DNA from 3 places in the Kitasatospora sp. NPDC087271 genome. Region 3 is predicted to be linked to each of the others. Evidence: riboswitches for the same ligand, from Rfam matches in the RefSeq annotation. Region 3 holds a riboswitch; each other region holds the start of a gene.

Region 1 (9,299 bases), on a different contig from region 3:
GTTCGACGACGTCGCGCTGGTGGCCTCGGAGCTGGTGACCAACGCACTGCGGCATGCGATCGGCGCACGGCCCGACCCTGCGGGTGGCGTCCAGGGCGAGTACGACTTTCCCATACAGCCGACCCCTGAGGGACGGCTGCCGATCCGAATAAGCCTGGTCCACCGCTCTCCCCAGGTGGTCTGCGCGGTGAGCGACCCGAGCTGCATCGGCCCGGTCGCCCGGGAGGCGGACTTCGTCGCCGAGTCCGGCCGCGGACTGCACCTGGTGGAGTCCTTCAGCCGCTCCTGGGGTTGGCACCCACTGGGCAGCGGCAAGGTGGTCTGGGCCCTGTTCGAGGCGGAGCCGGCCACCGGTTCCGAACTCGGTGGACGGCACCGGCGCTCGGCCTAGCGCCAGGCGGCGCGCGGCCGGCCGAGGGAGGCCCCGGGAGGACCGCACCCCGGGCTCCGCGGAGCGGATCGACGGGCCTGGCACAGGTGCGCCACGGGCTCCGGCCCAGCCCTCAGGGCGATTCCCACGACGATTCCCGGGCCTGCCTCCCGGACGAGCCGGCCGGACCGACGGCCGGGCACCCCGGCGGCCCGACTCCCGTCCACGTCCGGGCCCCCAACCGTGCGCGGGACCACCCGCCGCACCTGCGCGCGGTCGGCCACGAGAACGCCCGTCGCGAGAGCGCCCGTCGTGTGGCCCCGGACCGGCCCCGGACAAGACAAAGGCCGTCGCGGTGTCAGTACCCACGACGGCCCCCCGATGGCAGGACGACGGCCGGTCAGACCGCCAGGTGGTCGAACTCCCCGTCCTTGGCCCCCAGCAGCAGGGCGGCGATCTCGGCCCGGGTGTAGATGAGCGCCGGACCTTCCGGGAAGCGCGAGTTGCGCATCGCCACATCGCCCCCCGGCAGGGCCGCGAACTCGACGCAGTTCCCCTGGGAGTTGCTGTGCAGGCTCTTCTGCCAGACAACCCCCTTGAGGTCGGCGGCCGCCATCCCGTTGTAGGTGTCGTACGAGCCGTACGTGTCCTGCGAGTCGTGCATAGAAATCTCCCGAAGAGCTCCGGAGTGGTCGTCCAGCGCGGCGCTCCCGGCACCCGCCGAACGAACGGACCGGCCCCGTACCGGCCCGGCACAACGCCTCACTTGACGCGATGATAGCTGCTGTGCACGTGCATCAGCACGGGACATTGCAGGTGCACGAGGCCTTTCACCGGCAGTTCTGAACTCTTCACGGACCCTTCTCCTGACGGTACGTAAACGGACATAGCCGAGTGAATCGCCAGATTCTCGATAACCGGCCGTGAGCGGCTCCCCGCTGAATGTTGATCTTCAGGCGCCCGGAGTCGCGCCTTCGTGACCCTCCGTCAGGCGACCTCCTGGCTGTGAGACATCTCACGCGCCACAGAAGCAACTCGACGCCCCGTCGGACACGTCAGGGCAACCAGCGGTGATCGCTCGAAGGCTGGGTGAGATATGTCCGGATTGCGGGCAAACCGCCCGGACGGACACGACGGGAGCGCGGCGCACCCGCCATGACCACGTGAAACTCGAACGGCAGCCGAATGCAGGCCTGACGGGCCGATGTCCTACGATCTCCGGCATGAGCACCGCAGCCATCCCGGGCGCGCCACTGCCCGTCCGCACTCCAGGCTCCCGTGCGCGGGGGCGCCACCGTCGCCCCGAGCGCCCCGAGATCCCGGCCGGATCCCCGGCCCTGGTGCTCGCCGTGCCCGCGACCGCCGGGCCCGAGTCCCGCTCGGTCGTCGAGGAGCTGCTGTCGATCGTCCGCAGCGAGCAGAGCGGCATCCAGACCGCCGTCGGCTACCTCCCGGGCGAAGCCGCCCAGGGCGCCGACAGCGACGACCGCACCGTCGCCGAACTGCTGGCCATGGCCGCCGAGGCCGGCCTGCCCGCGCCGGTCCTGGTGCCGCTGGTACCCGGCCCGCACGGATTCCTGACCGAACTCCACGCCCTCGCCGCCGAGTACGGAGCCCCCGTCACCGACGTGCTCGGCCCGCACCCGCTGCTCGCCGAGGCCGTGCACGTGCGCCTGTCCGAGGCCGGCCTGGCGCGTGCCGACCGGGCCCGGCTGTTCGCCATCGCGACCGCCGCGGACGGCGTCGTGCTGACCACCGTCGGCGGCGAGGAGGCCGCCGCCGCGGCCGGCATCACCGGTGTCCTGCTGGCGGCCCGGCTGGCCGTCCCGGTCGTGCCCGCCGCGCTCGACGTGCCGGGCTCGGTCGCCGCGGCCGTCAACCACCTCAAGGAGACCGGCTCCCAGCGCCCGGCGCTGGCCCCGCTGGTGATCGGGCCGGAGGCCGACTCCGAGCTGCTCGCCACGGCCGCCGAGGAGACCGGCTGCCCGTCCGCGGCGCCGCTGGGCGCCTACCCCACGGTCGGCCAGCTGATCGCCTCCACCTACCTGGCCGCGCTGCCGGCGCCCTCCCCCGAGGCCCTGGCGCAGGCCGAGGCCGAGGCGGCGGAGGCCGCCGAGGGCACCTACGCCGACCACTCCGGCCGGGGCGGTCACGCCGCTCACGCCGCCGCCGAGGAGTCGGCCGGCCAGCAGTAGCGGTCACCGCACGCGGGAAGGGCCCGGAACGGCTACGTTCCGGGCCCTTCCCGCTTGTCCCGTAAGGGAGTTAAAGAACGAATAGGTGCGATGTCTGTTCTGTCCATATTTGTTCACCATCGCTCGACACATCCCCCGACGACCACAGTGCGGACACGCCGCCCTCCCGACGGACGGGCCCCCGGGCGACCCGACCCACCGTCACCCGCCTCCTGAAGCGCAGACAGTTGCGCGCACCCTTCGCGGGGTTGCCGGAAATCGGTCATTTCCGATCATGAAAAGCGAGGGGAACGACCGTTCTCGTCAAACCGTGATGCGCGTCACAGGTGTTTGCAGTTTGAACTTAAGTCTGCTTAACGTGCTCCCCGTTCGTGGCCACACGAACCCAGTTCATCCGCGACGCCGAGTCCTGCCGTCGGATGTCCTGGCAGCGCGAAAACGCACCACGGCAGGAGCGGGGGACCCACAGGTAAGTCGCCCCGGACCGTTCCCCGGAACGATCCAGGGCTAGGGGTGAAGCCGCGCCCACAGCGCGGCCGGGCAACTCCAGCCCGAATCCGACAGCTCACCTCGCAGGCGTGGGAGAGGACTGCGTCTTCATGCTGCCCACCAACGGCACCCGTCTGTCCAGTCGTACCCGACGCGTGATCGCCGCCGTCGGCGTCGCGGGCGTCGGCCTCACCATCCCCTGCCTCACCTCCGGCACCGCCTCCGCCGCCTCCGTCGCCACCTGGGACAAGGTCGCCCAGTGCGAGAGCACCGGCAACTGGAGCATCAACACCGGCAACGGCTTCTACGGCGGACTGCAGTTCACCTCCAGCACCTGGGCCGCCTTCGGCGGCACCGCCTACGCCCCCCAGGCCAACCAGGCCACCAAGGACCAGCAGATCGCCGTCGCCGAGAAGGTCCTCGCCTCGCAGGGCCCCGGCGCCTGGCCCGTGTGCTCGGTCCAGGCCGGCCTGACCAAGGGCGGCGCCCCGGCCGCCGTCGACACCTCGGCCGGTTCGACCACCGGCTCGGCTGCCGGTTCGACCGCCACCAAGCCCGCCGCGAAGCCGGCCGCCCCGGCCGCGAAGCCCGCGCAGACCCCGGCCCCGGCCGCGAAGCCCGCCAAGCCGGCCGCACCGGCCCAGGACCAGGCGCAGGCCCCCGCCGACTCCACCAACGGCACCTCGGCCCAGAAGGGCCAGAGCCAGGCCCGGAACAGCGCCCAGCCCCAGGCCGACGACTACACCGTCGCCTCCGGCGACTGGCTGTCCTCGATCGCCGACAAGCACAACCTCCAGGGCGGCTGGCAGCGGCTGTACGAACTCAACCGCGGCACCCTGACCGAGGGTCCGGACAGCATCTACCCGGGCCAGCGCCTCTCGTTCAAGGACGGCGGCCAGGCCCAGCAGTCGGCTCAGGCCGACCGGTCCGGCTCCGGCTCGTCGGCCACGTCCGGCTCGGACTTCACCTGGTTCGACCGCTCGCAGAAGTCCGGCCAGACCTCCAACGGCGCTGCCGCGAACGCCAAGCCGGCCGCCCAACCCCAGGCCCAGGCCACCAAGCCGGCCTCCAAGCCGGCCGCCCAGACTCAGACCCCGGCTCAGACCCCGGCCGCCACCGGCAGCATGGCCGCCGCGGTCTCCTTCGCCCAGTCGAAGGTCGGCCAGGCGTACGTCTACGGCGGCACCGGCAACGGCGGCTGGGACTGCTCCGGCCTGACCCAGGCCGCGCTGCGCGCCGCGGGCGTCTCCGTCCCGCGCGTCGCCGCCGACCAGGCCGCCGCCAGCACCCGCGTCTCGCTGGACAGCCTGCAGGCGGGCGACCTGCTGTTCTGGTCCAACAACGGCCAGAACTCCGGCGTCTACCACGTCGCGATCTACATCGGCGGCGGCCAGTACGTCGAGGCCGCCAACCCGAGCTCGGGCGTGCGCCTGCAGACCGTCGCCAACTGGGCGCCGGACTTCGCCGGCCGGGTCTGAGCACGACCCACGACCGACGGGTGACAGCCGACAACTGACGGCTGACCCGGCACCCTGGTGGCACACGACGGGCCCCGGAGAGCAACTGCTCTCCGGGGCCCGTCCGTTGACCGTCCTCAGCGCGCGCAGGCCCCCGTGGACCCGCGCATGACCAGCTCCGGCTGGAACATGAACTCCCCGCGCTGGACGGCGTTTCCGCCGACCTCCTCCAGCAGCGCGTCCACCGCCGCGGTCGCCATCGCCTCGACCGGCTGGCGGATCGTGGTCAACGGCGGCTCGGTGAAGGCGATCAGCGGCGAGTCGTCGAAGCCGACCACCGAGACGTCGTGCGGCACCGACAGCCCACGCTGCCGCACCGCCCGGATCGCCCCGAGCGCCATCATGTCGCTGCCGCAGACGATCGCCGTGCAGCCCTTGTCCAGCAGCGCGCCGGCCGCCGCGTGCCCGCCCTCCACGCTGAACAGCGTGTGGTGGACGAGTTCCTCGGCCTCCTCCTGGCTCCGTCCCAGCACCTCGCGCATCGCCGCCGTGAAGCCCTCGATCTTGCGCAGCACCGGCACGTACCGCCGCTGCCCGACCGCCAGCCCGATCCGCTCGTGCCCGAGTTCGGCCAGGTGCTGGACGGCCATCCACATCGCGGCCCGGTCGTCCGGCGAGATGAACGGCGCGTCGATCCGCTCGCTGTAGCCGTTGATCAGCACGAACGGCACCCCTCGCCCGGTCAGCCGGGCGTAGCGGTCGTGGTCGGCGGTGGAGTCGGCGTGCAGCCCGGAGACGAAGACGATGCCCGCCACGCCCCGGTCGACCAGCATCTCGACCAGTTCGTCCTCGGTGGACCCGCCCGGCGTCTGGGTGCACAGCACCGGGGTGTACCCGTGCCGGCTGAGCACCTGCTCGATCACCTGGGCCAGTGCGGGGAAGATCGGGTTGCTCAGCTCCGGCGTGATCAGCCCGATCAGGCCGGCGCTGCGCTGGCGCAGTCGGGTCGGCCGCTCGTAGCCGAGCACGTCGAGCGCCGCCAGCACGGTCTGCCGGGTGGCGGCGGAGACGTTCGCCTTGCCGTTGAGTACGCGGGAGACGGTGGCTTCGCTGACCCCCGCCTGCGCCGCGATGTCTGAGAGTCGCGCCGTAGTCACGGTCCCAGAGCCTATTGCAACCACGTCAGACCGCCCACCAGCCGGTGCTGTCCGGCGCGAGCACCGTCTCGCCGCCGTCGACCACCAGTTCCACCGAGGAGAGCAGCAGCTTTCCGGGCGCCGCTATCCGGACCGGCGCGTCCGTGGCGTTGACGGTGCAGACGAAGGAGCCGCGGCGGAACGCCAGGGTCCCCTCGGGGCCCTCCAGCCACTCCACGGCCGTCCCGGCGCCGAGGTCGTCCTGGGAACGGCGGACGGCGAGCGCGCTGCGGTACAGCTCCAGGGTGGACGCCGGGTCGCCGGTCTGCGCCTCGACGCTCAGCGCGGCCCACTCGGCCGGCTGCGGCAGCCAGGACGGCCCGCCGGCGACCGGGCCGAAGCCGTACGGGGCCTCGGTGCCGGACCACGGGATCGGGACGCGGCAGCCGTCGCGGTAGCCGTCCTGCCCGGCCTTGCGGAAGAACGACGGGTCCTGGCGGACCTCGTCCGGCAGGTCGGTGACGTCCGGCAGACCGAGTTCCTCGCCCTGGTAGATGTACGCGGAGCCGGGCAGCGCGAGCATCAGCAGGGTGGCGGCGCGGGCGCGGCGCAGGCCGAGCTCGCGGTCGCCGGGCGTGCGGATCTGGGTGCCGAGGCCGGGCGGGTTGGCGAAACGGGTGGCGTGCCGGGTGACGTCGTGGTTGGACAGCACCCAGGTGGTGGGGGCGTCGACCGGGCGCATCGAGTCGAGCGAGACGTCGATCACCTCGCGCAGCGCGGCGGCGTCCCAACCAGTGCCCAGGTACTGGAAGTTGAATGCCTGGTGCAGCTCGTCGGGGCGCACGTAGTTGGCGGTGCGCTGGACGGTCGGGGTCCAGGCCTCGGCGACGCCGATCCGCTGGCCCGGGTACTCGTCGAGGATCTTGCGCCAGCTGCGGTAGATCTCGTGCACGCCGTCCTGGTCGAAGAACGGCATGACGTCGTTGCCGAGCAGCTTGAGCTGGTCCGAGCCGCCGAGGTCGGGCAGGCCGGGGGCCTTCACCAGGCCGTGGGCGACGTCGATGCGGAAGCCGTCGACGCCCATGTCGAGCCAGAACCGCAGGATCGAGCGGAACTCGTCGGCGACGGCCCGGTTCTCCCAGTTGAAGTCGGGCTGCTCGGGGGCGAACAGGTGCAGGTACCAGTCGCCGGGGGTGCCGTCCGGGTTCTCGCTGCGGGTCCAGGCCGGGCCGCCGAAGATGGACTCCCAGTCGTTGGGCGGCAGTTCGCCGTTCTCGCCCTTGCCGGGGCGGAAGTGGTACCGCTCGCGCAGCGGGGACTCGGGGCCCTCGCGCAGGGCGCGCTGGAACCACTCGTGCTGGTCCGAGGAGTGGTTCGGGACGAGGTCGACGATGATCCGCAGCCCCAGTTGGTGGGCGTCCCGGATGAGCGCGTCGGCGTCCAGCAGGCTGCCGAACATCGGGTCCACGGCGCGGTAGTCGGCGACGTCGTAGCCCGCGTCCGCCTGCGGCGAGGCGTAGAACGGCGAGAGCCAGACCGCGTCCACGCCGAGGTCGCGCAGGTACGGCAGGCGGCTGCGGATGCCGGGCAGGTCACCCATGCCGTCGCCGTTGGAGTCGGCGAAGCTGCGCGGGTACACCTGGTAGATGACCGCGTCCCGCCACCAGCCTCTGGACGCGCCGCCAGTCGCAGGAGCCGGGGTGACCGCCTCGTGGGCGGCGGCGTCGGCGGCAGGCCGGGAGGTGTCGGCCAGGTTCTGGGTCATGGACGGTATCCCTTGGGGACTAGAGGAGCGAGGAGCGTTACGACTTGGAGGCACCGGCTGTCAGACCGGTGACCAGGTGGCGCTGCACCAGGTAGAAGAAGGCTGCCGACGGGATCGCGATCAGCACGGCGGTCGCGGCCATCAGGTTCCACTGGGCGTCGTGCTCGCTGACGAAGGTCTGCAGGCCCACGGCCAGCGTGTACTTGTCGGAGCTGAGCATGAAGGTGGAGGCGAACGGCACCTCGGCCCAGTACGTGAGGAAGGAGTAGAAGGCGGCCACCGCCAGGCCCGGGCGGGCGAGCGGCAGCACCAGCCGCCAGAAGGTGCCGAACGGGCTGAGCCCGTCGACCCGGCCGGCCTCGTCGATCTCCACCGGGATGGTGTCGAAGTAGCCCTTCAGCAGCCACGCGCAGTACGGCACGGTGGTGGTCGAGTAGACCAGGATCAGGCCCAGGTAGCTGTCCAGCAGGCCGAGGTCGGAGAGCATCGTGTACATCGGCACGATCAGCACCGCGATCGGGAACATCTGGGTGACCAGCAGCGACCACATCAGCGGCCGGTGGCCGGGGAAGCGCATCCGGGAGACGGCGTAGCCGGTGGTGGCGGCGACCAGGACGCCGAACACGGTGGTGACGCCGGAGACCAGCAGGGCGTTGCCGAACCAGGTGAAGAAGTCCGTGTCGAACAGCACGTGGTGGTAGTTCGACAGCGTGAGCTTGTCGAGGATCGCGCCGGGGTGGAGGTAGTCGGTCTTGTCCGGGCCGAGCGAGACGAAGAGGATCCACGCCACCGGGAACAGCGCGATCAGGCCGGCCACGATCAGGGTGCCGTGGGACAGCGCCCTGGCCAGCAGGCTGCTCTCACCGCGCCGGCGGACCTTGGCCGGCCGGGCGGCCGGGGCCACGGTCGTCGCGGGGGTGGGGAGTTCGGTGGTGGTGCTCATCGGGGGTACCTGCCTTCGTGGGTCAACTGGGTCCGGGGCCTCAGCCGTTGGCCTGCTCGTTGCGGGCGAGCCAGCGCCGGTAGAAGGCGGTGAAGACGATCAGGATGGACAGCAGGATCACGCCGTAGGCGGCGGACTGCGCGTAGTCCCGGGGGATCTGGCCGAAGCCGAGGCGGTAGGCCCAGGTGACCAGCAGCTGGGCGTCGGGCGCACCGGTGCCGAAGAGCAGGAAGATGACGTTGAACTGGTTGAACGTCCAGATCACGCCGAGCAGGACGACGGTGGAGGAGACGGCCCGCAGCCCGGGCAGGGTGACGTACCGGAAGCGCTGCCACGGCGTGGCGCCGTCCATCTCGGCGGCCTCGTACAGCTCGGCCGGGATCGACTGCAGGCCGCCGAGCAGCGAGATCATCATGAACGGCACGCCGGCCCAGGTGTTGACCAGGATCGCGGCGGACTTCTGCGCCCACGGGTCGGTGAGCCAACCGGGTTCGGGCAGGTGGAGGAAGGCGAGCATGCTGTTGACGACACCGCCGTCGGACAGCATCAGTCGCCAGGAGAAGACGGTGACGAAGGTCGGCACGGCCCAGGGCAGGATGAGCAGCATCCGGTAGACGGCGCGGCCGCGCAGCTTCTTGTTGAGCAGCAGGGCGAGGCCCAGGCCGAGGGTGTAGTGCAGGCAGACGCAGATGGCCGTCCAGGCGATGGTCCAGACGAAGTGGGACCAGAAGCGGTCGTACGAGCCGGGGCCCCACAGGATGTCGGCGTAGTTGTGGAAGCCGACGAAGTCGTAGCTGGCCGGGATCTCGTTGACGCCGATCTTGCGGGCGACGTTGAGGCTGTTGGCGTCGGTCAGGGTGAGCCAGAGGCCCTGGACCAGCGGGTAGAGCACCAGCGCACCGAGGACCAGCACCACGGGGGCGATCATCGCGTAGGCGTACCAG
Region 2 (9,299 bases), on a different contig from region 3:
TCCGCGCCTGCGGCGAACACCACGACCTCGACACCCCGGTCTCCGTCCACGGCTCCCGGCTGCGCCTGCGCGCCCCGCTGGGCGACCCGCTCGCCACCGCCGCCGCCCGCGCCACCGACGGACTCGCCGTCGTCCTGGACGTCACCGACATCTCCCCCGTCGCCGTCCGCGACCGGATCCGCGCCCGCCTCACCCTGGCCGGCCGACTGCACCTGGCCCACCTCGCCGACGACGGCCTCAGCGTCCACCTGCGCGTGGACGTCGCCCACGCCGTCCTCGCCACCCCGTACGGCACCGGCGCGCTCACCGCCGGCGACCTCGCCCTCGCCGCGCCCGACCCGCTGGCCCGCTACGAGGCCGCCATGCTCACCCACCTCGCCGACGACCACGCCGACGCCCTCGCCGTCCTCACCCGGCTGCTCGACCCGGACCTGCTCGCCCAGCACCCGGAGGTCCGCCCGCTCGCCCTGGACCGCCACGGCCTGGTCCTGCGCCTGGACCACCCGCACGGCCACCGCGACGTCCGCCTGGTCTTCCCCGAACCGGCCGCCGACACCGAGGACTTCGGGCAGCGGATGCACGAGCTGCTGACCGCCGCCCAGCACGGGCTGCCCGCCCACCGGCTCTGAACCGGCCCACCAGAGCGTCGGCCTGACGCATCGTCAATTCGCCTTGGGGGCACCCACCAAGGCCCGGAAACGACAGCGGCCGGCCCGGCTCGCGAGAGAAGTCTCGCGAGCCGGGCCGGCCTGGGCGTGTCCCGCGCCCATGTCCACTGCTGCGGCGATCACCCGGTCGAGCGGTCACCCGACATGACCATCCCGGGCGGTCGATTCGCCCCGTAGCAGCGGTGGTTCCTCATCCGGCACATCCGGTACATCCGGTACATCCGGTACGGGTCAGAGCGCGACGCCGTGGGCCCGCAGGTAGGCGACCGGGTTGATGTCCGAGCCGTACTCCGAGCCGTTGCGGATCTCGAAGTGCAGGTGCGGGCCGGTCACGTTGCCGGTCGCGCCGGAGAGGCCGATCTGCTGTCCGGCCTTGACGGCCTGACCGATCTTCACACCGATCGAGGAGAGGTGCGCGTACTCGGCGTAGTGGCCGTCGGCGAGCTTGATCTCGACCTCGTTGCCGTAGGCGCCGCCGTTGCCGGCCTTCACCACGACGCCGTTGCCGACGGCGCGCAGCGGGGTGCCGGTGGAGGCGACGAAGTCCTGGCCGGTGTGGTGGCCGGAGGCCCACATCGAGCCGGCCACGCCGTAGGCCGTGCCCAGCTTCGGGCTGGCCAGCGGGGCGACGAAGGCGGAAGCGGCGGCGACCGGGACGGTGCTGACCGTGGCGGACGGCGCGGCGGTCTGCAGCTGGGTCTGGAGCTGGGCGGACGGCTTGGCCGCCTCGGTCCGGACCTCCAGCTGGGCCTGCGGCTTGGCGGCGGTGGTGGCCGGCGCGGCGTCCTGGGCGGACGGCTGGGCGGGCTTCGCCGGGGCAGCGGGCTTGGCCGGGGCGGCCTGGCCGGCGATCACGAGCCGCTGACCGGGGAAGATCAGGTCCGGGTTGCCGCCGACGACCTCGCGGTTGTGGTCGTACAGCGCCTGCCAGCCGCCGTCGACGTGCTGGGCGTCGGCGATCCGGGACAGGGTGTCACCGCTGACGACGCGGTAGCTCTCCTGCGACGAGGCCTGGGCCTGGTCGGCGGGAGCGGCGGCCGGGGCTGCGGTGACCGCGGCGGCCGGCGCGGGGTGGGCCTGGGCGCTCATCGCGGTGACGAGCGGCAGGGCGAAGGAGACACCGGTGACGGCGGTGGCGATCCCGATGCGGGCGGCGCGGGGCAGGGCGATACGACGAGCCTGTGCAGGCATGGAATTTTCCTCTCCGACGCCTGCGAGGTGAGCTGTCGGGTTCGGGCTGGAGTTGCCCGGCCGCACATGCGGCTTCACCCCTAGCCGGCCCTGGATCCGGGTACGCGAAAGCGTGCCGTTTCCGGTCCGGCGACTTACCTGTGGGTCCCCCGCTCCTGCCGTACAGAGTTCGGTGCGAGCCACCGGGCAGCGGCAGGATTCGGCGTTCCACCCGGTGGATCCGTCCGGACTGGCCGGGCGGTCGCTGAACTAAAACCCATCCGTTCGGGTGAAGCAATGTCGATCACTTGAACCGCCGACAACCCCCCGAGCTGCGGTGACCCTCCGAATGATCGGCCGCACCGTACGTGCACAATCCATTCACCCGGCGCCACTGATCCACGACGCTGCGCCGATTCCGCCACCGCTGCGCACCCGCCCGCTCACGCACCGCGCACCCACCGACACGCCACCCGGTGACCCTTGTCACGTACGCCCCACGGGCGCAGGATCGGCCCGTGGCCACCTCCGAAGCAGGAACACTGCGCCTGGGCACCTCGCGGGGACGCTGGGTCCTCCTCGCGACGGTGCTCGGCTCCAGCATGGCGATGCTCGACGGCACCGTGGTGAACGTCGCGCTGCCCCGCATCGGCACCGATCTCGGCGCCTCCCTCGCGTCCCTGCAGTGGACGCTCAACGCCTACCTGCTCACCCTGGCCGGACTGATCCTGCTCGGCGGCGCGCTCGGCGACCGGTACGGCCGGCGCCGGGTCTTCCTGATCGGCGTGCTCTGGTTCGCCGCCGCCTCCGCGGCCTGCGCCGCCGCCCCCACCATCCACGTGCTGATCGCCGCCCGCGCCGTCCAGGGCATCGGCGGGGCGCTGCTCACCCCCGGTTCGCTCGCCATGCTGCAAGCCGTCTTCCACCCGGACGACCGCTCGGCGGCGGTCGGCCTGTGGTCGGGCCTCGGCGGGGTGTCGGCCGCGGTCGGCCCCTTCCTCGGCGGCTGGCTGGTGGACGGCCCCGGCTGGCGGTGGATCTTCCTGCTGAACCTTCCGCTCGCGGCCGCCGTGGTCGCGGTCACCTCCCGGTTCGTCCCCGAGAGCCGGAACGAGAGCGCCGTCGTCCGCTTCGACGTCCCCGGCGCGCTGCTCGCCGCGCTCGCCCTCGGCGCGATCACCTACGCGCTGACCGCCGCCGGGGAGGGCCTGTCCCCCGCGGTCTGGCTCACCGGCGCGATCGGCCTGCTGCTCGGCGCGGCCTTCATCGCGGTCGAGCGCCGCGCCGCCGAGCCGATGCTGCCGCTCGGCCTCTTCTCCTCCCGGCTGTTCACCGCCGTCAACCTGGTCACCCTCTGCGTCTACGCGGCGTTCAGCGGGGTGTTCTTCCTGCTGGTGGTGCAGTTGCAGATCGTCTCCGGCTTCTCCCCGCTGGTCTCCGGCCTCGCCCTGGTCCCGATCACCGTGCTGATGCTGACCCTGTCGGCGCGCGCCGGGCGGCTGGGCAAGCGGATCGGCCCCCGGATCCCGCTCACCGTCGGTCCGCTGCTGTGCGCCGCCGGGGTGCTGCTGATGCTGCGCACCGGCCCCGGCTCCTCCTACTGGGCGGACGTGCTGCCCGCCGTCACGGTGCTGGGCTGCGGGATGACCCTGCTGGTCGCGCCGCTGACGGCGACGGTGCTGGCCGCCGTCGAGGTCCGGCACGCGGGCATCGCCAGCGGCGTCAACAACGCCGCCGCCCGCGCGGCCGGGCTGCTCGCGGTCGCCGCGCTGCCCTCGCTCGCCGGGCTGAGCGGCGACGCCTACCGGGTGCCGTCCGCGGTGGACTCCGCCTTCCGCACCGCGATGCTGATCTGCGCCGGGCTGCTGGTCACCGGCGGGCTGACGGCCTTCGCCACCGTCCGCGGCAACGTGCTCGCGCCGGTGGACCGCCCGGTGGCCGAGCCGGACTGCGAGTGGGCCTGCGGCACCACCCCGCCGCTCGACCCGGGCCACGTCCACACGGACGAGGGCCCCGCCACCGGATCGGCGGCAGGGCCCTCAGCTGGCTGACGAATCGTCAGAGGATGTCACCGGGCGCGTACTTGGCGGCCTCCGGGTAGGCGGCGGCGACGGCCTCCACCTGGCGGACCACCTCGGCGACCTGAGCACCGGCCGCACCGGTGAAGGAGAGCCGGTCGGCCAGCAGCGCGTCCAGCCCGGCCCGGTCCAGCGGGATCCGCTCGTCGGCGGCCAGCCGGTCCAGCAGCTCGTTCTCGCGGGCGCCCGCACGCATCGCCAGCGCGGAGGCGACGGCGTGCTCCTTGATGACCTCGTGCCCGGTCTCCCGGCCGACGCCCGCGCGCACCGCGCCCATCAGCACCTTGGTGGTGGCGAGGAACGGCAGGTAGCGGTCCAGCTCGGCCTCGATCACGGCGGGGAAGGCGCCGAACTCGTCGAGGACGGTCAGGAAGGTCTCCAGCAGGCCGTCGAAGGCGAAGAAGGCGTCCGGCAGCGCGACCCGGCGCACCACCGAGCAGGAGACGTCACCCTCGTTCCACTGGTCGCCGGCCAGCTCGCCGGTCATCGAGGCGTAGCCGCGCAGGATGACGGCCAGGCCGTTGACGCGCTCGCAGGAGCGGGTGTTCATCTTGTGCGGCATCGCCGAGGAGCCGACCTGGCCCTCCTTGAAGCCCTCCGTGACCAGCTCGTGGCCGGCCATCAGACGGATGGTCTTGGCCAGGCTGGACGGCGCGGCGGCCAGCTGGACGAGGGCGGTGAGCACCTCGAAGTCCAGCGAGCGCGGGTAGACCTGGCCGACGCTGATCAGCACGTTCTCGAAGCCGAGGTGCCCGGCGACCCGGCGCTCCAGCTCGGCGAGCTTGTCGGTGTCGCCACCGAGCAGGTCCAGCATGTCCTGGGCGGTGCCGACCGGGCCCTTGATCCCGCGCAGCGGGTAGCGGGCGATCAGCTCCTCCAGGCGACGGAAGGCGACCAGCAGCTCGTCGGTGATCGACGCGAAGCGCTTGCCCAGGGTGGTGGCCTGCGCGGCCACGTTGTGCGAGCGGCCGGCCATGACCAGCTCGGAGTGCTGGGCGGCCAGGCGGGCCAGCCGGACCAGCACGGCCACCGTGCGGTCGCGCACGTGCTCCAGCGACTGGCGGATCTGCAGCTGCTCGACGTTCTCGGTCAGATCCCGGGAGGTCATGCCCTTGTGGATCTGCTCGTGGCCGGCGAGTTCGCTGAACTCCTCGATCCGGGCCTTCACGTCGTGGCGGGTGACCCGCTCACGGGCGGCGATCGAGCCGAGGTCGACCTGGTCGATCACCCGCTCGTAGTCGGCGACGGCGTTCGCCGGTACCTCGACACCGAGGTCCTGCTGGGCCTTCAGGACGGCGAGCCACAGGTGGCGCTCAAGGACCACCTTGTGCTCGGGGGACCACAGCTGGGCCAGGGTCGCCGAGGCGTACCGGGAGGCCAGGACATTGGGGATCTGGGGCTTCGCGCTCACGCTTCGCAAGCCTAACAGCCGAGGTCAGCCGGAACGTCGGCGCATCGGGCGGCTCCGGCCCGGGCCGGAGCGGACGGCTCCGACCGGGCCCGCCCGACGGTTCCCGCCGGGCGCGGGGCGGCCCGCTGCCGGGCGGCCTACTGGGCGGCGCCGGACCGGCCGGCCAGCACCGGCAGGACCTGCGCGCAGATCGAGTGCAGCGCGATCCGCTGCTCGTCGGTCATCGCCTCGAACGCCTGGTGGGTGCGGGCCATCTCGCCACGGATGCGGTTCAGGATCTCCCGGCCCTCGTCCGTGATCACGACGATCTTCACCCGGCGGTCGCCGGCGGCGGCCTCCCGGTGGGCCAGGCGCAGCGACTCCAGCCGGTCCACGATCCCGGTGACGTTGGACGCGTCGCAGCCCAGCCGTCCGGCCAGCGCCCGCATCGGCACCGGCTCCTGCACCGCGCCGAGCGCCTTGGCCTGCGAGGAGGAGAGCCCGTGCCGGGCCGCGGCCGCCGCGAAGTCCTGGAAATACGCGGCGCCGACGGCGGCCAACGCTTCCATCAACTCGGCGTTGGTCGGTACGGTCGTCGTCGCTGTCGAACCCATGGGGTCAGCGTACGGCCAAGTGCTTCAGCAACTCAAGCTTTGACCACGGCAACCGTCGACGGCTTGACCGGAACTGCGGCACCGGCCGGTCGACAGAGCCTAGAGCACCAGCTGATCGAACAGGTGCCGCAGCTCCGGATCCGGGTCCGCGGTCAGCCCGGTGTGCACCGGCCCCGGCTGGACGATCGCGCTGCGCGGAGCGGTCAGCCAGCGGAACCGCTGCCCCGGGCTGTCCCCCGCCGCCGGGCCGGCCTGCGGGCCCCCGGCGCACACCGCCTCGATCCCGTGCAGCGCCCGCCGCACCCCGTTCACGTCCGCCACCGGGTCGAGCGCCAGCAGCCGGGCCTGGTCCAGGTGCGTGCGCGCGGCCAGGTACCCGTTCTGGCGGCAGTACAGCAGCACCCCGACGTTGACGCACTCGCCGCGTTCCACCCGCGGCACCGCGCGGATCACGGCGTACTCGTAGTCGTGCAGCTCGACGGCGGCCGGCAGCGCGGGCGTCCTCGGCTCGGTCATGCGGGCACCTCCGGCAGCCAGTCGCGCGGACCGGCCAGTCGACCGGTCAGCTGGGCGCGGTACGCGGCGCGCACCGCCTCGGGCGAGTCGAAGCCGGGCTCGTCCAGCAGCCAGACCTCCGGGATCCTCGCCACCGCGCCCTCGATCGCGGCCTCCGCGAGCGGTGCGAGCGCCTTGTCGGCGGCCGTCAGGTCCGGCCGGGCCCGCAGCAGCGCGTGGTCGGAGGCGTCGTACGGGCGGCGCACCCAGGCGGCGGCGCCCGCCCAGTGGTGGTGGAAGATCAGGCTCGCGCCGTGGTCGATCAGCCGCAGCCCGCCGGTCGCCACCAGCAGGTTGGGGTTGCGCCAGGAGCGGTCGACGTTGCCGATCAGCGCGTCGAACCAGAGCACCTGGCCGGCCAGCTCCGGATCCACCTCGAAGCAGAGCGGGTCGAAGTTGAGCGCGCCGCTGACGAAGGCCATCCCGAGGTTGGTCCCGCCACTGGCCCGCATCTGGTCCTGGACCTGCTGGTCCGGCTCGCTGCGGGCCAGCACCGGATCCAGGTCGACCGTCACCAGCTCCGGCACCGGCAGCCCGAGCCGCCGGCCCAACTCCCCGGCCAGCACCTCCGCCACCAACGCCTTCCGGCCCTGCGCCGCGCCGACCCATTTCAGCGCGTACAGCCGCCGGTCGTCGGCCTCGACCAGGCCCGGCATCGAGCCGCCTTCTCGCAGTGGCGTCACATAACGGACCGCCGTCACCTCGGGGAGCACGCCCGACAGCCTATCGGTGCCGACCCGTCACCTCCTCCCCTCCGTACGCCCCGTCCCACCCCTCCACCATCCGCCCCACCCCGGTGGCAGCCCCCGCTGCTCCGTGCGAGTGTGGCGGACAGCAATGGGGACCTTCGCGGTTACGACCTGCACGGCAAAGGGATGAGCGATGGAACGACCTCGGATCCTGATCGTGGGCGGCGGCTTCGCCGGCCTGGAGTGCGCCCGCCGACTCGAACGCAAGCTCGCGCCGTCGGAGGCCGAGATCTCGCTGGTCACACCGTTCAGCTACCAGCTCTACCTGCCCCTGCTGCCGCACGTCGCGGCCGGCGTGCTGACCCCGCAGTCGGTCGCGGTCTCCCTGCGCCGCACGCTGCGCCGCACCCACATCGTTCCGGGCGGCGCGATCGGCGTGGACCCGGCCTCCAAGGTGTGCGTGGTCCGCAAGATCACCGACGAGGTGGTGGCGCAGAAGTACGACTACCTGGTCCTCGCCCCCGGCAGCGTCACCCGCACCTTCGACATCCCCGGCCTGACCGACTACGCCCGCGGGATGAAGACGCTCGCCGAGGCGGCCTACGTCCGCGACCACGTGATCGCCCAACTCGACCTCGCCTCGGCCACCCTGGACCAGCGGGAGCGCGAGTCCCGGCTCCAGTTCGTGGTCGTCGGCGGCGGCTACGCGGGCACCGAGACGGCCGCCTGCCTGCAACGCCTGACCACCGCCGCGTCCCACCGCTACCCGCGCCTGGACGCCCGGCAGATCAAGTGGCACCTGATCGACATCGCCCCGAAGCTGATGCCGGAGCTGGGCGACGCGCTGGGCCTGGCCGCTCTGGAGGTGCTCCGCGGCCGCGGGATCGAGGTGTCGCTGGGCGTCTCGGTGGCCGAAGTCGGCGCCGAGTCGGTCAAGTTCACCGACGGCCGAGTACTGCCCTGTCGCACGCTGATCTGGACCGCCGGGGTGGCCGCGAGCCCGCTGATCGGCACGCTGGACGCGGAGACGGTCCGCGGCCGGCTCGCGGTGACGGCGGAGATGCGGGTGCCGCAGTTCGAGAGCGTGTTCGCGCTGGGCGACGCGGCCGCCGTGCCGGACCTCGCCAAGGGCGACGGCGCGGTCTGCCCGCCGACCGCCCAGCACTCCGCCCGGCAGGGCCGCGTGGTGGCCGGCAACGTGATCGCCGCGCTCCGCAACCAGCCTCTGGAGCCCTACTACCACAAGGACTTGGGCCTGGTGGTCGACCTGGGCGGCAAGGACGCGGTGTCCAAGCCGCTCGGCGTGGAGCTGCACGGGGTGCCGGCCCAGCTGGTGGCCCGCGGCTACCACCTGATGGCGATGCGCACCAACGCGGCCAAGTTCCGGGTGGGCGCCAACTGGCTGCTCAACGCGACCGCCGGGGACGACTTCGTCCGGACCGGCTTCCTCGCCCGCCAGCCCGCCCGGATGCGCGATTTCGAGTACACCGACTCCTACTTGACGAAGGATCAGGTCCGGGCGCACGCCCAGGCGCTGCTCGCCAAGGGCTGAGCCGCCCGGCGCCCGCCTCCGGAACCGATCCGGAAACGGGCACCGGGCATCGCGTCACGACAGCCCAGCGTCACGGCGTCACGACATCACGGCGTCACGACAGCCGAGCGCCGGAACAGCCCGGCGTCACAACGTCCCGGTGTCACGACGTCCCGGTGTCACGACGTCACCGCGCCGCCAGGTACATCCCACCCGCGTCCTGCCCCGCCGTGTTGCGGCACGCGTAGTCGCCGCTGCTCTGCCCCCACAGCAGGGTCAGGCAGCGCCCGAGCGCCTGCTGCCCGTAGTAGTTGGGGTGCATCGACTCCTGCAGCACGCCCTGCGTGGAGTTGAGGCCGCCGTCCAGGAAGCGCGCCCATTCGCTGGTGGTCGCGGACGGTCCGGCGGTGGCGGTCGGCTGCCGGGTGGCCGTCGAGCAGACCTCGCGGCCCTGCAGCATGTCGGAGAGGTCGAGGAACTGGGCGCCCTTGGACGCCGCGACCCCGGCCAGCGACTTGGAGATCTGCGGCACCATCGAGTCGCGCGCCCAGTCGGCGTCACCGTCCCAGAACGGGCAGCCGCCGGTGTTCGAGCGGGTCCAGCC
Region 3 (9,299 bases):
ATCAGGGGTGGTGGTCATGGAACTCTCCGGAGCGCTGGGGAAGTCGGGGGGAAGCGGGCAGGGAAGGGTCGGGCTGGGCCTGGGCCCGGGCGGCCGATCGGCCGCTGGCGGTGCCGGCCTGGAACATCGCCATGAACGCCTGCGCGTCCCGGGCCGAGCGGTACGGCGGGGCGGGCGGCGGCGCGGGAGAGGCGTGCTGGGCGGGGCGGGCGGCGCGGTCGCGTCGGTGGCTCCGGCGGGGCAGCGGCGGCGGGGTGTCGGCGGCCGCGGGGGGTCGGCCGGCCGGCGGGGTCTCCACCAGGGGGTGTCCGGCGGGGTGTCCGGTCGGCCGGAGGTCGGTGCTGAACGCCCGGTCGTCCGGTCCGAGGCCGGGGACGGTGGGCGGCAGCGGTTCGGTGAGCAGGGCGTTCGGCAGCATCACGACGACGCGGACGCCGCCGTACGGCGAGGGCGCCGAGCTGAGGGTGACCCGGAAGCCGTACTGCTCGGCCAGCCGGCCGACCGCGGCGAGGCCCAGTTGCGGCACCTCGCCGAGCCGGGAGACCTCCAGGCTGGTGCCGCCGGCGAGGGCGGCGGCGGCCTTGGCGACGGCCTGTTCCGGCATGCCGACGCCACCGTCGTCGATCTCGATGACGGCTCCGTTGTGCACCGGCATCAGGGTGACGAACACCTGGGTGCTGGGCGGGGAGTAGCGGGTGGCGTTGTCCAGCAGCTCGGCGACGGCGTGGATCAGTGCCTCGGCGGCGGCGCCGACCACCGCGGTCTCGATCCGGCTGCGGACCACCACCCGCTGGAACGGCAGGATGCGGGACTGGGCGCCGCGCACGACGTCCTCCAGCGAGACCGGCTCGGGCCAGTGGCGGCCGGCCCGCGCGCCGCACAGCACGGCCAGGGTCTGGGCCAGCCTGGCCTGTTGGGCGGCGGCGTGGTCGGCCTTGAGCAGGCCCTCCAGCAGCGCCGGGTCGTCGTGGGTGCGTTCCATCTCGTCGAGCAGGGCCTGCTGGTCGTGGGCCATGACGAGGATGCGGCGGGCGACGCTGAGGAAGGCCCGCTGGGTGGAGGCGGTGAGTTCCTGCTCCTGCTGGACGGCGGCCAGGTCGGCGCCGCGGCGGGAGAGTTCGGCGCCGAGCTGCTCCTGGAGCCGGGCGAGGTCGCGCCGCAGCCGGTCGGCGCGGCGGCGCTGGGTGACGGACACGGCGCGGTACCGGGCGGTGGCCACGAGGGCGAGGGCGGCGAGCACGCCGGTTGCCGTTGCGCACCACTGAGTCATCGTCACGCCGCGAATTCTAGGGTGATGATCCTACGAAGGTGTGAACGGATCTCGCCAAGTGACCGGATCTCGTCAATATCCAGTCAATACGGCGTCAAACCGGCGCCGTTCGACCGCGATCCGGGCGGCCCGAGGACGTTCGTCCCCGGTGGGGCGCCTGCGGCGCGTCGGCCGGGCCGGGCGGGAGATGGCCGAGTCACGTCCTGGGATGTGTGGGGAACGTGCGCACGGTGTTACGGAAGGGGCGACGTCCGGTGCAGGAGCAACAGCGCCACGTCGTCCGGCCGGGACCGCCGCTCGGTCACGTTCAGCGTGAGCAGGTCGGCCAGCCGCTCCAGCGCGGGCGCCGCGCCGGCCCGGGCCGGGCCGGTCTGCCGGGCCCACAGCTCCAGCCCGCCGAGCATCCGCTGCACCGACTCGTCGTAGTCCTCCTCGCGGTCCTCGACCAGCCCGTCGGTGTACACCAGCAGCGTCTCGCCGACCGCCAGCCGGCCGGCCGTCAGCGGGTACGGCTGCCCCGGGTCCACGCCCAGCGGCGGCCCGCCCGGCAGGTCGAGCTCGACGGCCCCGGCGTCCGCGATCCGCACCGGCGCGGGATGCCCGGCCCGGGCCGCGGTCAGCGCGCCGTCGGCCGGGTCCAGGGCCAGGAAGAGGCAGGTCGCGAACAGGTCGGTGTCCAGCTCGGTCAGCAGCCGGCTGGTCCGGGCCAGCGTGGCGGCCGGATCGTGCCCGTCCGTCGCGTACGCCCGCAGGCCGCTGCGCAGCTGGCCCATCACCGCCGTCGCCTCCGCGTTGTGGCCCTGGACGTCGCCGATCACCAGCCCGATCCGGCCGTCCGGCAGCCTCAGCAGGTCGTACCAGTCGCCGCCGATCTGCATGCCCTCGGTGCTCGGCAGGTAGCGGGCGGCACTGGCGATCCCGGGCAGCCGGGGCAGGGTGCGCGGCAGCATCGCGCGCTGCAGCTCGGTGGCGCGGTGGTGGTGGGTGTCGTACAGCCGGGCCCGCTCCAGGGACTGCGCCAGGATCCCGGCGAAGGCCGAGTACAGGGTGCGGTCCTCCCGGCCGAACGCCCGCTCGGCGGAGAAGGTGATCAGGCAGGAGCCCACCTGCCGCCCGGAGGCGACCAGCGGCAGCACCGCCCAGGAGGCCGGGGTGAGCGGGCCGTGTCGGCCCCGGCCCGCGTCGGGCTCGCTGAACAGCGGGGCCGAGCGGGTCAGCGCGTGCTGCATCACGTTCTCGGAGAGGTCCGCCAGCCGGGTCAGCTCGGTGCGCCTCGGCCCGCCGTACACGGTGTGCGAGACGGGCAGCAGCCGGCCCTCGTCCACCAGGTCCAGGACGATGCTGGCGGCGCCGAACGCCGGGCGGGCGACGTCGGTGACGGCGGTGGTGACGTCCCGGACGGTCACCGCCCGCGACAGCGACCGGGTGAGCGCGAGCAGCAGTGCCGTCCGGGCCCCGCCTGGGGTGGCCTGCTCCTCGGCCTGCTCCCGGGGGTGTTCCCGGCGCTGGTCCCGGTCCTGGCCCTGGGCCCGGCCCTGGTCCCGGTCGGAGAGCAGCCCGGCGACCCGGACCGGCCGGCCGTGGACGTCCAGCATCACCTCGCCGGTCTCCTCGATCCGCGCCACCTTGCCGCCCCCGCGCAGCACCCGGTACCCGATCCGGTACCACCCGCCGGTGGTGAGCGACTCGGCGAGCGCGGCCTGCACGTCCGGCAGGTCCTCCGGGTGGACGATCCGGTCCAGCTCCGGAGCGGAGCCGTCGGCGGTGGCGGGCTGGCCGGTGACCCGGAACGCCGCGGCGTCCCAGTAGCTCTCGCCGGTGACCAGATCGCGCTCGAAGGCACCGTGCCCGGCCGCCCGGACGGCGAGCGACAGCATCGGGTGGGCCAGCCCGGCGGGGAGGCTCCCGGCCCCGTCCGGCGGTGCCCCGGCCGGATCCTGGGGTATCCGGGCGTCCGCGTGGTCGAGCAGGTGGGACAGCCGGTGGGCGCAGGCCTCGCCGATGGTCTCCAGGACGTCCAGGTCGCGGCGGGGGACGGTGCCCCGGTGGGCCAGCGCGAGGGCGAGGACGCCGACCGGCCGCTCGTCGACGACCATCGGCAGGGCGATCACGGCGACCATGCCGGTGCCCATGCCGACGTTCTTGTTCGGGTAGTCGACGCTGGTGTGCTCGGGACTGAGCAGGTAGGGGCGGCGTAACCGCAGGGCCATCGCGGCGGGGAGGTCACTGGCCGGATCGACGGTGCTGTAGCGCTCGTGGGCCCAGTCCGGCAGCCCGTGCGAGGCGGTCAGCCGGAGCATCCCGGCGGAATCCAGCAGGTAGAGCGCGGAACCCTCGCCGGTGATCCACCCCGGCCCCTCGGCGAGGACGGTGCCGAGCAGTTCGGCGGCGCTGGTGCAGCCGAGCAGTAAGCGCACGCAGCGCATGGGGCTGCGGGCGGTGGGACTGCTGCGCGGCGTCCGGCTCTCGTCCTCGGAGGGGGGAACCCACGGAGAGCTCAGGTCCATCGGATACCCGGCCTTTCCGCTCTCGGGGGGTGGGTGCCCTCTGGGTGCCCGAACGGGCACTTAATTCTTAATACCTTATTTCTCAAGCGGGTGCTGAAGCGGGTGAATGGTGGCCCAGACGGCGCACCAGCACCAGCGTCCGGTCGTCCGCCGCGTCCCGCGCCACCGTCCGGACCAGCCGCTCCGCCGCACCCCGGGTGAGCTGCTGCTGCGTCCGCCACGGCCGCACCACGGGCTCGGCCGCCGCCAGCAGCCGACCCACCCCCTCGTCCAGATCCCGACCCGGCACCTCCACCAGGCCGTCACTGAACAGCAGCAGCGAATCGCCCCGCCGCAGCCGCCCCGACACCGCCGGATACAGCGCGCCCGACACCAGCCCCAGCGCCGGGCCGCCGTGCCCCGACCGCGCCCAGCCGCCGCCGTCCGCCCGGCGGAACTGCGCGGGCGCCGGATGGCCGGCGTTGAACAGCAGGTAGTCGCCCGTCGCCGGGCGCAGCGCGAGGTGCACCGCCGTCGCGAAGTCGTCCTCCCAGCCCATCCGCACCAGGTGGTCGTTGGCCGCCGGCAGGAACGCCTCCGGCGGCACCCGCCCCAGCAGCATCGCGAACGCGCCCGACAGGTGCGTCGAGCGGGCCGCCGCCCGGCTGCCCTTGCCCGACACGTCCACCAGCAGCAGCTCCAGCAGATCCTCCTCGGGGCGGTGCGCGCACAGCAGGAAGTCACCCGAGAACGAGGTGTCGCCGGCCGGCGCCAGCGCACTGTCGAAGTGCCAGTCGAGCAGCCGCTCCGGAAGCCGGGCCAGCGTCCGGGTGTGCTCGGCCAGCTCCAGCAGCATCGAATCGCCCTGGGTCCCGCGCAGACCCAGCCGGTGCCGGAACCGGTTCGCGGCCAGCACCGTCACCGCGGTCGCGGCCAGTACCAGCGTCACCCCGATCCGCACCCCGAGCGGATCCCGCACCACCGCCCCCAGCACCCCGCCGGCCAGCGCCGCGCACACCAGCACCAGCAGCTGCCCGCGCCGCAACAGCAGCCCGCCGACCACCAGCGGCAGCACCAGCGCCGACGGCGGCCAGCTGTACGGCAGCACGATCGGCAGCACGCTCAGCACCGCGGTCACCCCGAGCAGCACCCCCAGCGCGTACCGCGCGGCCCGGGCGTTCCCGTCCAGCAGCCGCAGGTACCACCGCCGCGCCCTCGCTATCGGTGCGGGCACGTGGACCTCCGCCAAGGGGTCGGTGGTCCCCTGTCATGACCACCAGTCAGCCCGGCCACACTAACCCGTCCGCCCCCACCACCCCCAGGCCCGCTGCCTGCCCGCCGCACGGGAAGTCGGCGGGTCCGACTTCCCGCGCACGCCTCACCCGGTGCGCCGGCCGTTCCGTCGTCGGGGGAGACCGGGCGGGTCGTGCCGCGGCCGGTGCGGTGGCCGGCGTCTCAGGGGGTGGGCCAGGTGCGGAGCCCGGTGGTGAGGAGGGTGATGAGGCGGCTCTGGGTGGTGGCCAGGTCTTCGGCGAGCTGGAAGCCGCCGCCGATGGAGAGGGAGGCGAAGCCGTGGGCGACGGAGCGGACGGTGCGGGCGGCGTGGATCGCCTCCGCGCCGTCGAGGCCGTACTCCCGCAGGACGGCGATGATCACCCCGACGAGCCGGCCGGCCGCGCGGGTGAGGTCGTCGTCCGGCTGCGGGGCCTGCGGGAGGGCGTTGTAGCGGTGCGGGTACTCGGTGGCGTACGCGTGGTAGGCGCGCAGGACGGTGTCGACGGCGTCGTCGCCGCTGCGGCCGACGGCGGCCTCGGCGAGCCGGTCGGCGAGTTCCTCGGTGACCCGGACGGCGATGAGCCGCCGCAGTTCGGCGAGGCCGCCGCTGACGTGCTTGTACAGCGACGGGGTGGCGACCCCGGCCCGGGCGGCGACGGCGGCCAGGGTGAGGGCGTCGGCGCCCTGCTCGTCGATGAGGGCGATGGCGTGGTCGACGACCTGCTCGGGGGTGAGTCCTACTCGGGGCATGGTGTGGGCTCTCCGTCGGTGGAAGGCGTACGTGGCGGGGCGTGGCGTGGCTGACGTGGGCGGGCGGGGCTCAGGCGAGTTCGGCGAGGAAGGGCAGCAGGGCGCCGGCGGTGGCCTGCGGGTTGTCGGCCATCGGGTAGTGCCCGGATCCGTCGATCATGACCTTCCGCGCGTTGAGCGCGGCGGCCTGCCGGTCGGCGACGGCTTCCGGCTCGGGGAAGTCGGGGTCCTTGCTGCCCATGATGACGAGCGAGGGGCAGCGCACGGCCGCGGTCCAGCCGACGGGCGCGGAGTCCCCGCTGACGTGTCCGCGGGTGGCGGTCTTGCGGCCGGGGGTGCGCATGGCGGCGACGAGTCCGGCCACGTACGGGTCGAAGTCGGCGGGCTTGGCGCCCGGGTAGGCCAGCTTGCGGTGGTAGAGGCCCCAGAAGGCGGGCGAGTGGACGGTCAGGAAGCCCATGACGCGGAGGGCGCCGCGCATGAGGGCGCCGGGCGGGGGGTTCTCGACGAAGGCGTCGATCAGGGCGATGCCGGCGACCCGCTCGGGGGCGTCGCCGGCGGCCTTGACGACCGTCGCGCCGGTGTAGGAGTTGCCGACCAGGACGGCGCGGTCGATGCCGAGGTGGTCGAGCAGGGCGAGGACGTCGGTGGCGATGGCGGCGGGGGAGTAGTCGTCCCAGATGATCGAGGATTCCCCGAAGCCGCGCAGGTCCATGGTGACGACCCGGCGGCCGGCGGCGGCCAGCAGCGGGCGGAGGTGCCGGTAGGCGGCGCGGGTGTCGAGCATTCCGGGGAGCAGCACGACGGGGGCGCCGTCGCCCTGTCGGGTGTCGTCGTAGGCGAGGCGGCCGCCGGTGACGTCGAGGTACTGGGTGGTGGGGGCGCTGGTGGCGTTCACGGTGGGCCTCCGGAGGGTTGCCGGTGCGGGGCTTCGGCGCTGCCGCCGATAGCCGTAAAGCTAAGGCTAATAGCCTTAGCCGTCAAGCCCTCGCGCCCTGCGGAGCGGGGGAGGCCGGCGGGGAGTGCGCGGATGAAGGGTCGTTCGTTGACGTCCGATCACGTGAGGTGGCGTCAACGGTGCTCAAGGGGGTGCAGGGGTGCCCAAGGGGAACAAAACGCCCGTCGTGCCCCGGAGTGCCCCGCCCGTCTCCGGTCGTCCCGGGCGAACGGCTTGGAATCAGGGCCTCCTAGGATTAACGTTTGATAACGCAGCGCGGTCGTCAACGCCGTACCCAGACGGCACCGTGCGCCGTCGCCTAATCCCGCCGACCGGCCTCCGGGCAGGTCAGGGAGCCGGGGAACCACGTTCCTTGGGGTGAATCGGCGGGGCTCCGGCCCGGCCGTAGGAGACCTTCCTGCTCCGAACCCGTCAGCTAACCCGGTAGGCGCGAAGGAAGGAAAGGAGCGCGCCTCCGTGGCGTCGACGCACACTCCGGCACACCCGGCCGGCCTCGCAGCAGGTACCCGGCTCCTCGACCACCCCGGCCCGGACGGCCCCGAGTACGCGGGCCCGGAGGCCGAGACCAACCGGCACCGGATGCCGCGTCAGGTCCGTGGGACCTCCCCGCTGCTCGGCGTCACCGCCGTCGCCGCCACCCTGGGCGCCACCGGCTTCGCCTCCGCCACCCCGGCCGCCGCCCCCGCCATCGAGACCCCGGACGAGACCCCGGTCGCCCTCTCCGCCGACCCCGGCCTCGCGCTCGCCGCCCGCATCCAGCTGCAGGCCGACAGCCAGCGCACCGCCGCCGAGGAGGACGCCCGCGTCCAGGCCGCGAAGGAGGCGGAGGCCAAGGCCGCCGCCAAGGAGGCCGAGGCCAAGCGGGCCGCCGAGGAGGCCGAGCGGGCCAAGGCCGCCGCCCTCACCCTGCCGGTGCGCGACTACCACCTCACCGCCCACTACGGCCAGAGCGCCCGCTACTGGGCCCACCTGCACACCGGCCTGGACTTCGCCGCCGACACCGGCACCCCCGTCTACGCGGTCGGCCAGGGCACCATCACCTCGGCCGGCTGGTCCGGCTCGTACGGCTACCGGATCGTCGAGACCCTGCCCGACGGCACCGAGATCTGGTACTGCCACCTCTCCTCGATCATCAAGGGCTCCGGCAAGGTCGGCTCCGGCCAGCAGATCGGCAAGGTCGGCGCCACCGGCAACGTCACCGGCGCGCACCTGCACGTGGAGGTCCGCCCCGGTGGCGGCGCCCCCGTCGACCCGGAGACCTGGTTCCAGCAGCGCGGCCTCAACCCCTGACGCACCCGCGAAGCCCCGGCCGCCGGAACCAGAAGGCACCGCGGCCGGGGCTTCGCCGCGTCACTCCTGCGCCGGGTCCGCCGACTCCGCCGACTCCGCCGGGTGCGCCGGCTCCGCCGGGTGCGCGTCGAACTCCTCCTGCGCCGGGCCCGCCAGCCCCTCCAGGCGGGCGTCGAACTCCTCCTGCGCCAGCCCGGCCAGGTACGCGTCGATCTCCTCCTGCCCCGGCTCCGGCGCGAGGTCCGGGAACTCCTCCACCAGCAGTCGCGGCAGCCCGGGCACCGTCCACTCCCCGTACAGGTCGAGCGCGGCCTCCACCGCGGCCTCCTCGAACGCCCCGAAGTCCCCGGCCAGTTCGTCCGGCATCGGCCGGCCCAGCGCGGTCAGCTCGGCCAGGTTGCGGTAGCTGCGCCGCATCAGGCCCTGCTCCAGCAGCCGGCGCGCGCCGTCGGTGGCCATGCCGACCGAGATCACCCGGGTCGGGCTCCAGCCCTGCTCGTCCACCTCGTCCAGCCAGCCGGTCTGCGCCAGTGCGGCGAACACGGCCAGCCGCTCCTCCTGCGCCAGCTCCCGGAAGCCGGTCAGCCACTCCCGCACCGCCTCCGGATCCGCGACGTCCGCCCCGTACGCGTGCAGCAGCAGCGCGTACAGCCGGGGCCAGGTCACCAGGTCGGCGCGGCGCAGCAGCCCGGCCGCGACCTCGCCCTGCCACTCGGCCTCGGCGTGCAGCCGCTCCTGGCGCTTGGCGTTGAGCCGCTTGGCGGCCCGCTGGTGGTCGGTCAGCAGCCGGACGGCGGCGCCGTACGCCAGCGGGTCCGCCTCCGGTTCGGGTTGGACGTACAGGTAGAGCCGCTCGTACAGCAGGTGCTCCACCGCGTTCGAGGTCAGTTCGGGCCAGCCGTCGTGCATCCTGCCCTCGCCCAGCTCCAGCAGGGCCAGCACCGCGCGCAGCGGCGCTTCGGCCACCGGGGCGCGGTCCTCTTCCGCCGCCCAGGCGAGCAGGTCGGAGGCCCTGGTACGCGGGGCGAGCCGCAGGTCTTCGTCGTTCATAGCTCGAACGGTAACCGCTGGCCGGGAGTAGGGTCGGCTGCCATGGTCCCCGTACGACTCACCGGCCCCCGGCTGGCCATCCGCGAGTATCACCACACCGTCGGCGACGTGGACGCGCTGTACGGGCTGTTCAGCGACCCGGAGGTCACCCGCTACCTCCCCTTCGAGCCGCGCGACCGTGAAACCTGCGCCGACCAGATCGAGCTCTACCTGGAGGAGG

The links. A riboswitch is a leader RNA that binds a small molecule or an ion and turns the genes downstream of it on or off. The one in region 3 is predicted to bind cyclic di-AMP.
Region 1: linked by a shared signal. The riboswitch ahead of ACIO9K_RS00085 (transglycosylase family protein) and the one ahead of ACIO9K_RS06755 (M23 family metallopeptidase) in region 3 are both predicted to bind cyclic di-AMP.
Region 2: linked by a shared signal. The riboswitch ahead of ACIO9K_RS26755 (LysM peptidoglycan-binding domain-containing M23 family metallopeptidase) and the one ahead of ACIO9K_RS06755 (M23 family metallopeptidase) in region 3 are both predicted to bind cyclic di-AMP.

Annotation. Positions count from the first base shown of each region.
Region 1 covers NZ_JBIUYQ010000001.1:13,237-22,535, forward strand. Annotated here, with positions in the region: gene ACIO9K_RS00070 (ATP-binding protein) at 1-391, shown strand, start outside; gene ACIO9K_RS00075 (DUF397 domain-containing protein) at 771-1,034, opposite strand; gene ACIO9K_RS00080 (hypothetical protein) at 1,594-2,565, shown strand; cyclic di-AMP (ydaO/yuaA leader) riboswitch at 2,997-3,157, shown strand; gene ACIO9K_RS00085 (transglycosylase family protein) at 3,144-4,532, shown strand; gene ACIO9K_RS00090 (LacI family DNA-binding transcriptional regulator) at 4,649-5,668, opposite strand; gene ACIO9K_RS00095 (glycoside hydrolase family 13 protein) at 5,694-7,412, opposite strand; gene ACIO9K_RS00100 (carbohydrate ABC transporter permease) at 7,450-8,355, opposite strand; gene ACIO9K_RS00105 (sugar ABC transporter permease) at 8,396-9,299, opposite strand, start outside.
Region 2 covers NZ_JBIUYQ010000018.1:30,384-39,682, reverse strand. Annotated here, with positions in the region: gene ACIO9K_RS26760 (DUF2470 domain-containing protein) at 1-629, shown strand, start outside; gene ACIO9K_RS26755 (LysM peptidoglycan-binding domain-containing M23 family metallopeptidase) at 900-1,859, opposite strand; cyclic di-AMP (ydaO/yuaA leader) riboswitch at 1,862-2,044, opposite strand; gene ACIO9K_RS26750 (MFS transporter) at 2,357-3,889, shown strand; gene purB (adenylosuccinate lyase) at 3,897-5,327, opposite strand; gene ACIO9K_RS26740 (MarR family transcriptional regulator) at 5,465-5,920, opposite strand; gene ACIO9K_RS26735 (DUF3037 domain-containing protein) at 6,020-6,436, opposite strand; gene ACIO9K_RS26730 (HipA family kinase) at 6,433-7,188, opposite strand; gene ACIO9K_RS26725 (NAD(P)/FAD-dependent oxidoreductase) at 7,358-8,716, shown strand; gene ACIO9K_RS26720 (GDSL-type esterase/lipase family protein) at 8,883-9,299, opposite strand, start outside.
Region 3 covers NZ_JBIUYQ010000002.1:792,430-801,728, forward strand. Annotated here, with positions in the region: gene ACIO9K_RS06725 (roadblock/LC7 domain-containing protein) at 1-18, opposite strand, end outside; gene ACIO9K_RS06730 (sensor histidine kinase) at 2-1,270, opposite strand; gene ACIO9K_RS06735 (SpoIIE family protein phosphatase) at 1,504-3,687, opposite strand; gene ACIO9K_RS06740 (PP2C family protein-serine/threonine phosphatase) at 3,860-4,990, opposite strand; gene ACIO9K_RS06745 (TetR-like C-terminal domain-containing protein) at 5,212-5,781, opposite strand; gene ACIO9K_RS06750 (alpha/beta fold hydrolase) at 5,852-6,679, opposite strand; cyclic di-AMP (ydaO/yuaA leader) riboswitch at 7,025-7,183, shown strand; gene ACIO9K_RS06755 (M23 family metallopeptidase) at 7,196-8,029, shown strand; gene ACIO9K_RS06760 (hypothetical protein) at 8,090-9,079, opposite strand; gene ACIO9K_RS06765 (GNAT family protein) at 9,122-9,299, shown strand, end outside.